3 regions of the Citrobacter meridianamericanus genome follow, and region 3 is predicted to be linked to each of the others. Evidence: predicted binding sites of a transcription regulator. Region 3 holds the regulator's gene; each other region holds the start of a gene.

What was found. The regulator CRP, encoded in region 3, controls carbon source genes, mostly activating them, when cyclic AMP is high. The targets are predictions, from matches to a motif close to ATGTGANNNNNNTCACAT.
Region 1: a site for CRP is predicted at 1,984-2,001, ahead of bhsA (multiple stress resistance protein BhsA). Genes of this name have one in related genera too.
Region 2: a site for CRP is predicted at 1,459-1,476, ahead of rbsD (D-ribose pyranase). Genes of this name have one in related genera too.

The regions. Positions count from the first base shown of each region.
Region 1 is NZ_CP101036.1:3,178,687-3,181,971, reverse strand. It holds gene NMD08_RS15650 (TonB-dependent siderophore receptor) at 1-936, opposite strand, end outside; gene comR (TetR family copper-responsive transcriptional repressor ComR) at 1,191-1,826, opposite strand; gene bhsA (multiple stress resistance protein BhsA) at 2,070-2,327, shown strand; gene NMD08_RS15635 (L,D-transpeptidase family protein) at 2,412-3,285, opposite strand, start outside.
Region 2 is NZ_CP101036.1:5,265,236-5,268,520, reverse strand. It holds gene kup (low affinity potassium transporter Kup) at 1-1,367, shown strand, start outside; gene rbsD (D-ribose pyranase) at 1,560-1,979, shown strand; gene rbsA (ribose ABC transporter ATP-binding protein RbsA) at 1,987-3,285, shown strand, end outside.
Region 3 is NZ_CP101036.1:421,740-425,024, forward strand. It holds gene NMD08_RS01925 (YccS/YhfK family putative transporter) at 1-916, opposite strand, end outside; gene crp (cAMP-activated global transcriptional regulator CRP) at 968-1,600, opposite strand; gene NMD08_RS01935 (OsmC family protein) at 1,907-2,314, shown strand; gene NMD08_RS01940 (phosphoribulokinase) at 2,408-3,277, opposite strand.

The sequences.
Region 1 (3,285 bases), 2.6 Mb from region 3:
GTCGCGGTAATAGATTTGGCTGATCAGGTTCTGGCCGAAGAAATCCGCATCAGAATATTGCAGGCTGATCAGATGACGCTCGGTGCCGGGTATACGATCAGAGTTCAGCCCGCTGCTGGTATAAGCTTTACCGTTTCCCGTCACGGCGGACATGTTCTCACCAAGATCCAGCCCGTAATCGTCATCCCCCTGGCTTTTATAATACTGCGTAACCAGTTGCAACTGTCGGTTGTCGTCAAGTTCAATCGTCCCGGTACCCATTACGTCCAGACGATCGGAGTGCTGCAGGCCAGTTTGGGTGTTATCCAGCATTAAGGCATCGTGGTTACCGTCATACCAGCCGCCAAACCGTTGATACGCAACGGACATGCGCCCGGCAGCGCGATCGGTTCCTCCGCTCACTGCCACAGCAACGCGTTCATCATGATCGTTGCTGTTATTGAAACCGCTTTTACCCCCCAGTTCGAGTTCGACTTCACGCTCCGGCTGGCCTTTTTTAGTAACGATGTTGATTAATCCGCCGGTACTGCCGCCGCCATAAAGTGAAGTGGCGCCTGAGATGACTTCTATGTGAGCAATGTTAAACGGGTCAATGGAGTCAAGTTGGCGACTGTCGGTGCGCGAGGAGTTCAGACGGACGCCGTCAACCAGCACGACGATGGCGCGACCGCGCATATTCATGCCGTAGTTGGTGCGTCCCTGGCTGCTGACATCGATTCCCGGGATTAACTGAGCCAGAACATCCTTAAACTCTTTCCCACCCTGAACCTGTTGTTCAATCTCGCTTCCTTCGATAACCCAGGTCGTTTGCGCCATTTCTGCCACGGTGCGTTGGCTCCGGTTGGCGCTGACGATGAGATTATCTTCTTCAGCCGCAATAGCCGGGAGAGTTAAAGATAACAGGATAGGATTGAGCACCCAGAGACGCTTATGCATTTGTGTTCCTTTTAAAAAATTCGGTCTGTTTTTGTTATGGCGGTAGAGAAACCGATGGTTACATCGTGTAACGGGTGTTAAAACAAATGCGAATATTGCTGATAATGATTGCTGTTATCAATACATTTTACAAAAAATAATCGGATAAGATAATGAAAACAGTGAAGAATGTGTGGGTAATGTGCGCGAATTTAAGCGGGAGCCTTATCAGCTCCCGATGGTGTCAGTACAGCGGGGGAAACAGCGGAAATACGTTAAGCTTTGATGAGTTCGGGCCACAGTCGCAGGGTTGTACGAGCGATCTGCATCAGCTTTTCAAACGTTGCACCTTCGCGGGCGCTGATCGACATACCCTGTAAAATACAGTTCAGATATTCGGCCAGTTTTTGCACGTCGCAATGGGCCGGAATTTCGCCTCGCTGCTGACGCTGATGAAGAAACTGAGTAAGCGTCTGTTCCTGCATTGCATGGCGAGACTTCACCGTACGCGCAATATCACGGGAAGAGGCTGCCAGTGTCGCAGAGGTGTTAATCATGAAACATCCCGCCGGGGTGTCCTTGCTGGTAAAGCAGGTTGCTATTGCGGTGAAATAGTCTTCCAGCGCGGACTCAAGGCTTTTTTCTTCACAAAACAGCTGGGCCTCGTGTTTCGCTGCGAAGCGCGTGATGTAGCGGTCCAGCACGGCACGAAACAACCCTTCTTTGTTGGTGAACTCTGCATACAGCGTGGGCGCTTTTGCGCCTGTTGCTTCTACGAGATCGGCGAGCGATGTTGCTTCATATCCGTGTTGCCAGAAGAGTGTCATGGCCTTATCAAGCGCGGCTTCCCTGTCGAACACTTTTGGTCGGCCACGGCTTTTTTTAGCACAACCTGTCGTTTCAGTTGTCATGGTGCCGCTGTACCTTTGTTGAGTTTATTGAATAACCATTATAAAAATATTCGACTGCACACTCCAGCGGATTAATGATAAAAAAAATTTATGGCTATTAGTATGAAAAATAGAGATTTTATATTTTATATAACGATCATTATAAAAATTTGTTGACGTGTGACCCGGATCGCATCTATGATTTAACTATCGATCGTTAAGTTAATCTTTTCGACACACATTCATCTGCTAAAGGTCACTATCATGAAAAACGTAAAAACTCTGTTCGTTGCTGCTGTTCTTAGCTCATTGTCATTTGCAAGCTTTGCCGCTGTTGAAGTTCAGGCCACACCTGCGGGTCAACAGAAAGTCGGTACTATTTCTGCGAATGCGGGCACTAACTTAGGTTCTCTGGAAGATCAGCTGGCGCAAAAAGCGGATGAGATGGGGGCGAAGTCTTTCCGTATTACTTCCGTTACCGGTCCTAACACTCTTCACGGGACTGCGGTTATCTACAAATAAGTTTTAACCCTTCGCAATGCCACTGCGAGTTAAATAAAAAACCCCGCGGAATAAAATCCGGCGGGGTTTGTTTATATGTGGAGTTTACAGCGGTTGTTCAGCGACGTCTTGATGACGGGTTACATCAACCGGCATGCCTGAGCGAATTTCCATCGCATGCTCCATGACTGTGCTATCCGTCTGCGCTGCATTTTTAAACGTCTGCATTGATTTGTTCAATACGATCGGCAGCAACTGCGGGTCGTCATTGATTTTTTCTGACAGCGGCTGATGAACTTCAACCAGTCTCACGCCGTTAGGTTCAACAGATGCTTTGATCGGCGTATTGATAATATTGACCTTGGTTCCGGGCGTTACCTGACGGAACAGGGTTTCGATATCTCCATCGCGCAGACGAATACAACCAGAACTGACACGCATTCCTATGCCAAAATCAGCATTGGTTCCGTGCAGCAGGTACACGCCGCCGTAAGCCGCTAAGCGAATGGCATGATGACCCATCGGGTTATCCGGCCCGGCAGGTACTACGGCAGGAAGGTCGATCCCGTTCGCTTTATATCGTGCGCGGATATTTGCCGTGGGTGTCCAGGTGGGGTTGGCGCGTTTATCAGAAATAGTCGTCACCATTGTCGGAGTTAGCGTGTCACCGCCTAACTGGCCAATACCAATAGGATAGACGGTCACCGAATTTGTACCCGGCTGGTAATAATACAGACGCAGTTCGGCGAGGTTGATGACAATGCCTTCGCGCGGCGCGTCTGGCAGCAGGGTTTGCAATGGGATAGTCAAAACGCTGCCCGGACGGGGGACATACGGATCAACGCCGGGGTTGGCCTGCAATAGCGCTAAAAAGCCGACATTATATTTTTTAGCAATCGCTTCCAGAGAGCCACCATTGTCTTCAACAACGTGAACAGCATTCTGACCTACCACGCGGCTTCCCGGTGGCGGTAGCGGC
Region 2 (3,285 bases), 480 kb from region 3:
TGTTTGCGCCGATTATGTTGCTGTGGTTCCTGACACTGGCGGTATTAGGCGTGCGAAGTATTATTGGCAATCCGGAAGTACTGCAGGCGCTAAATCCGTATTGGGCGGTGCATTTCTTTCTCGAATTCAAAACATTGTCCTTTATTGCGCTGGGGGCCGTGGTGTTGTCGATTACCGGTGTTGAAGCGCTGTATGCTGATATGGGCCACTTCGGTAAGTTGCCGATTCGTCTGGCCTGGTTCTCTGTCGTGTTGCCTTCGCTGGTACTGAACTATTTTGGTCAGGGGGCGTTACTGTTAAAGCATCCTGAGGCGATCAAAAACCCGTTCTTCCTGTTGGCGCCGGAGTGGGCGTTGATCCCGCTACTGATTCTCGCCGCGCTGGCGACGGTAATCGCTTCGCAGGCGGTTATCTCCGGCGTCTTCTCGCTGACGCGTCAGGCCGTACGTCTGGGATATTTATCGCCAATGCGTATTATCCATACCTCGGAAATGGAGTCGGGCCAGATCTACATTCCTTTCGTTAACTGGATGCTCTATTTTGCGGTGGTTATCGTGATTGTGAGCTTTGAACACTCCAGTAATCTGGCCGCGGCGTACGGGATTGCGGTAACGGGGACGATGGTACTGACGTCTATTCTGTCTACCACCGTGGCGCGTAAAAACTGGCACTGGAATAAATACTTTGTCTTCCTGATCCTGGTAGCGTTCTTATGCGTCGATGTTCCGCTGTTCTCCGCGAACCTCGATAAACTGATTTCCGGCGGTTGGCTGCCTTTGACGCTGGGTCTGGTGATGTTCACCATTATGACCACCTGGAAAAGCGAGCGTTTCCGTCTGCTGCGTCGCATGCATGAGCACGGCAACTCTCTGGAGGCGATGATTGCCTCGCTGGAGAAATCCCCACCAGTACGCGTGCCGGGAACGGCGGTATATATGTCCCGTGCGTTGAACGTCATCCCGTTTGCGCTTCTGCATAACCTAAAGCATAACAAGGTGTTGCACGAACGCGTGATTCTGCTGACGCTGCGTACTGAAGATGCACCCTATGTACACAACGTGCGTAGGGTGCAGATTGAGCAGTTATCGCCAACTTTCTGGCGCGTAGTGGCCAGCTACGGTTGGCGTGAAACACCGAACGTCGAGGAAGTGTTCCATCGCTGTGGTCTGGAAGGCTTAAGTTGTCGGATGATGGAAACCTCCTTCTTCATGTCGCACGAGTCGTTGATTGTTGGTAAGCGACCATGGTATTTGCGCCTGCGCGGCAAGTTGTATCTGCTGTTGCAGCGCAATGCGCTGCGTGCGCCAGACCAGTTTGAAATCCCACCAAACCGGGTTATCGAGCTCGGTACGCAGGTCGAGATTTAATCTCATCGACGCCCTCTTTCATCGCGAAAGGGGGCGTTTTGTTTTGTTCCTCCCAGTTTTCATTTCATCGAATGATAATCCTTGCGAAACGTTTCGATGGTGATCACATTTTCGTAACGTCGCGGTGGTTTTCTGTCCACTCTTCGAACTACACTTATTTTCAGCGAAACGTTTCGCTAGTGGGGAAAGAAAATGAAGAAAGGCACGGTACTCAACTCTGAAATTTCATCGGTGATCTCTCGTCTGGGACATACCGATACGCTGGTGGTGTGTGATGCAGGTTTACCCATCCCTAACAACACAACGCGTATTGATATGGCATTAACTCAGGGCGTACCTTCTTTTATGCAGGTATTGGATGTGGTTACTCGTGAAATGCAGGTCGAGGCGGCTATTCTCGCGTCGGAAATTAAACAACATAATCCGCAACTCCACGAAACGTTGCTCAGTCACATTGAGCAACTGCAACAACACCAGGGAAACACCATAGAAATTCGTTACACCACGCATGAACAATTCAAAAAACAAACCGCAGACAGTCAGGCGGTAATTCGCAGCGGAGAATGTTCTCCGTATGCGAATATCATTCTCTGTGCTGGCGTCACGTTCTGAGGCCATCATGAACGCATTACTGCAACTCAAAGGGATCGATAAAGCGTTCCCGGGCGTAAAAGCGCTATCCGGCGCCGCGCTGAATGTCTATCCAGGCCGCGTAATGGCGCTGGTGGGCGAAAACGGCGCGGGCAAATCCACCATGATGAAGGTGCTGACCGGAATCTATACCCGTGATGCCGGTTCCTTATTGTGGCTGGGGAAAGAGACCACTTTTAACGGCCCAAAATCTTCCCAGGAAGCCGGAATCGGTATTATCCACCAGGAGCTGAACCTGATCCCGCAACTCACTATCGCCGAGAATATTTTTCTCGGTCGCGAGTTTGTGAATCGCTTTGGCAAAATAGACTGGAAGAAGATGTACGCCGAAGCCGATCTGCTGCTCGCCAAACTGAATCTGCGCTTTAAAAGCGACAGACTGGTCGGTGAGCTGTCGATTGGCGATCAGCAGATGGTCGAAATTGCTAAAGTGCTAAGCTTTGAATCGAAGGTCATCATTATGGATGAACCGACGGATGCCCTCACCGATACTGAAACCGAATCCCTGTTCCGCGTCATTCGCGAACTGAAATCCCAGGGACGCGGCATTGTCTATATTTCTCACCGCATGAAAGAGATCTTCGAGATTTGCGACGACGTCACCGTCTTTCGCGACGGGCAGTTTATTGCCGAGCGTGAAGTCGCATCGCTTACCGAAGACTCGTTGATTGAAATGATGGTGGGACGTAAGTTGGAAGATCAGTACCCGCGTCTGGAAAAAGCGCCGGGTGATATTCGCCTGAAGGTCGATAATCTGTGCGGTCCTGGCGTAAATGATGTGTCATTCACGCTGCGTAAAGGTGAGATCCTTGGCGTATCGGGGCTGATGGGGGCTGGGCGTACCGAGCTGATGAAGGTGTTGTACGGCGCATTGCCGCGTACCAGCGGCTACGTCACGCTTGATGGCCATGAAGTTGTCACCCGTTCGCCGCAGGATGGACTGGCTAACGGCATCGTCTATATTTCTGAAGACCGTAAACGCGATGGTTTAGTGCTCGGCATGTCGGTGAAAGAGAACATGTCACTGACCGCACTGCGTTATTTTAGTCGCGCAGGTGGAAGCCTTAAACATAAAGACGAGCAGCAGGCTGTAGGGGATTTTATTCGCCTGTTCAATGTTAAAACGCCATCGATGGAACAGGCTATCGGCCTGCTCTCCGGCGGTAACCAGCAGAAAGTAGCGATTGCACGCGGTCTGATGACCCGTCCAAAAGTTCTGATCCTCGATGAGCCGACGCGCGGCGTCGACGTTGGGGCGAAAAAAGAA
Region 3 (3,285 bases):
TGGCAATTTTCTCCAGCGTGCCAATTTGTTTATCCATTGAAAAACGTGTTGGCAAGCGGTGATACAAAATGTCATCGGCCAGAACGCGAAGGCGTTCGGCGACGGTGCGCGCGTTCCAGCGGATCACCTGTTCGGCGTGGCTACGTTCTACCAGCTTTTGCACCTCTTCCGGCTGGTGGAGGCTGACGGAAATATGTTCCTGTAAATCGAGCGCCTCCTGAAAGGCACGTAGCAGGCGCTTATAATCGTTGTTGCGATGTGCCGACAGCATATGCATTTGCTGATAGCACTGGGTAATCAAATCTACCGCTTTTTGTTGGCGCACAAGCAGGGGGGGTAGCGCTTTTTCCGGATCGGCATGCTGAGTCAGGAGGCTGTATTTGGCCTCACAGTAATCGGCTAATTCACGATACAACAAGCTGAGCGACTCACGCAGCGGCTGCTCACGCCACATCCAGAACCAGAACCAGTTGAACAGGCCGTACCACAATGTACCCAACGCGTAGATCAGCAGTGGCTCCCAGACGGGCATGTTCCCGGCCAGGCTGAGCGTGAAAATTGCCGCGATAAGCGAGGCAGGTAGTAGTCGTGCATGCAGAGGGCCTAATTCAGCGGTTACACCAAGAATCAGCGTCAGGCCAGTGAGGATCAGCGGCAGCGGTATAGTCTGTGCCAGCAGTATCTGCATGATCAGACTGCATCCGGCAAACAAAGACGCACCAATCACTAAGCGTTTGAAAAAGCGCTTATGCGGGGTATCAAGACCGGCAATATTGCAGCAGGCAGGGACGAGGGAGAAGAGGAGCCCCAGATGAAGCTGCCCGATGATCAGACCGACGGCCACAGGTAAACATAGCACCAGCGTCTGTCGTAGTGCGTAGTTGATCTCAGGGTGATATATCAGTCTTCGCCACATCGGTGCAAACAAAAGTGGCGCATTACGGGGTAACGCGCCACTTCGATGGGGTTAACGTGTGCCGTAGACGACGATGGTCTTACCGTGTGCGGAGATCAGATTCTGATCTTCCAGCATCTTCAGAATACGACCAACGGTCTCACGGGAACAGCCAACGATCTGGCCGATTTCCTGGCGGGTGATTTTAATCTGCATGCCGTCCGGGTGGGTCATCGCGTCAGGCTGTTTCGCCAGATTCAGCAGAGTCTGCGCGATACGACCGGTAACGTCGAGGAAGGCAAGGTTGCCAACTTTTTCAGACGTGACCTGCAGACGGCGAGCCATCTGAGAGGACAGGCGCATCAGAATATCTGGATTGACCTGGATTAATTGGCGAAATTTTTTGTACGAAATTTCAGCGACTTCACATGCAGTTTTAGCACGGACCCAGGCGCTGCGTTCCTGACCTTCTTCGAAGAGGCCTAATTCACCAATAAAATCGCCCTGATTCAGATAAGAAAGGATCATTTCTTTCCCTTCTTCATCTTTGATCAGCACTGCCACTGAGCCTTTAACGATGTAGTACAACGTTTCCGCTTTTTCACCCTGGTGAATCAGCGTGCTCTTCGATGGGTACTTATGAATATGGCAATGAGACAAGAACCATTCGAGAGTCGGGTCTGTTTGCGGTTTGCCAAGCACCATGCGCGGTTATCCTCTGTTATAAGCTGTCTCCAGAGCCAAAATACTACCTGCCTCTGGGTTTGCAAAAATGTGCTTCCCGCTACCTGGGAAGGGGGCTGTCAATACGTGCGACGGCCTGTAATGTGATGTCCTCTGCATACATGCAGTACGTCAATGTATTACTGTAGCATCCTGACTGTTTTAGCATAGCTTTCGCCGTGTGTCTCCTGGTGTCTCGCTTCAGCATGACGCAGGTCGCCTTCCGTTGCGAGATTTGTTGTGTGCGCGTAATCTGTCAGGAAAATTGATGCATCGGAGTAATAAAATATGCAAGCACGTGTTAAGTGGGTTGAAGGGTTAACCTTCCTCGGTGAGTCCGCCTCTGGCCACCAGATTTTGATGGACGGTAACTCCGGTGATAAAGCGCCGAGCCCGATGGAAATGGTCTTAATGGCTGCGGGCGGTTGCAGCGCAATTGATGTGGTGTCGATCCTGCAAAAGGGTCGTCAGGATGTGACCAACTGCGAAGTGAAGCTGACCTCCGAGCGTCGTGATGAAGCGCCACGCCTGTTTACCCACATCAACCTGCATTTCGTTGTAACGGGTAACGATCTGAAAGATGCGTCCGTCGCTCGCGCGGTCGATCTTTCGGCGGAAAAATATTGCTCCGTGGCGCTGATGCTGGAAAAGGCGGTGAACATTACCCACTCCTATGAAGTGGTTGCCGCTTCGTGATGTTATGCCTGATGGCGTTACACTTATCAGGCCTACAGGATTTAAACGCGTAGGCCGGATAAAGCATTAGCCGCCATCCGGCAAAAAAACACCTTACTCTATCTTTTTACCTTCCATCAGTCGCTGGACTAGCGGCAGCATAATCAATTCCATCGCCAGACCCATTTTCCCGCCCGGAACAACCAATGTATTGATATGAGAAATGAATGAGCCCTGCAGCATGGCCAGTAGCCATGGGAAATCGATCCCTTCCAGATTACGAAAATGAATCACGACAAAGCTTTCATCGAGTGACGGAATACTCTTGGCGGCAAAGGGGTTAGAGGTATCGACGGTGGGTACGCGCTGAAAGTTAATGTGCGTACGGGAAAACTGCGGCGTGATGTAATTGATATAATCGTCCATTGAACGCACCACCGAGTCCATCACCGCTTCACGCGAGTGTCCACGCTCGCTGGTATCGCGGGTCAGCTTCTGGATCCACTCCAGGTTCACGATCGGCACCACACCAACCAACAGATCGACATGCCGGGCCACATTTTGCTGCGGGGTGACAACGCCGCCGTGAAGTCCCTCATAGAACAGGACATCCGTCGGTTCAGGCAGCGGCTGCCAGGGCGTAAATGTCCCCGGAACCTGATTCCACGGTACGGCCTCATCGTAGGTGTGCAGATATTTACGCGACTGACCTTTGCCCGTCTGACCGTATTCAATGAAGGTTTGCTCCAGCAGACCGAAGTCGTTAGCTTCGGGGCCGAAATAGCTGATATGCCGCCCGGCATCGCGCGCTTTGCGAATCGCCATGTCCATTTCCGGGCGGGTATAGCGATGAAAACTGTCGCCTTCCACCTCGGCGGCGCGCAGATTTAACTGCGCGAATATTTTACGAAACGCGAGGCTGGTGGTGGTGGTCCCCGCGCCGCTGGATCCTGTTACCGCAATCACCGGATGTTTGGCAGACATAACAACTC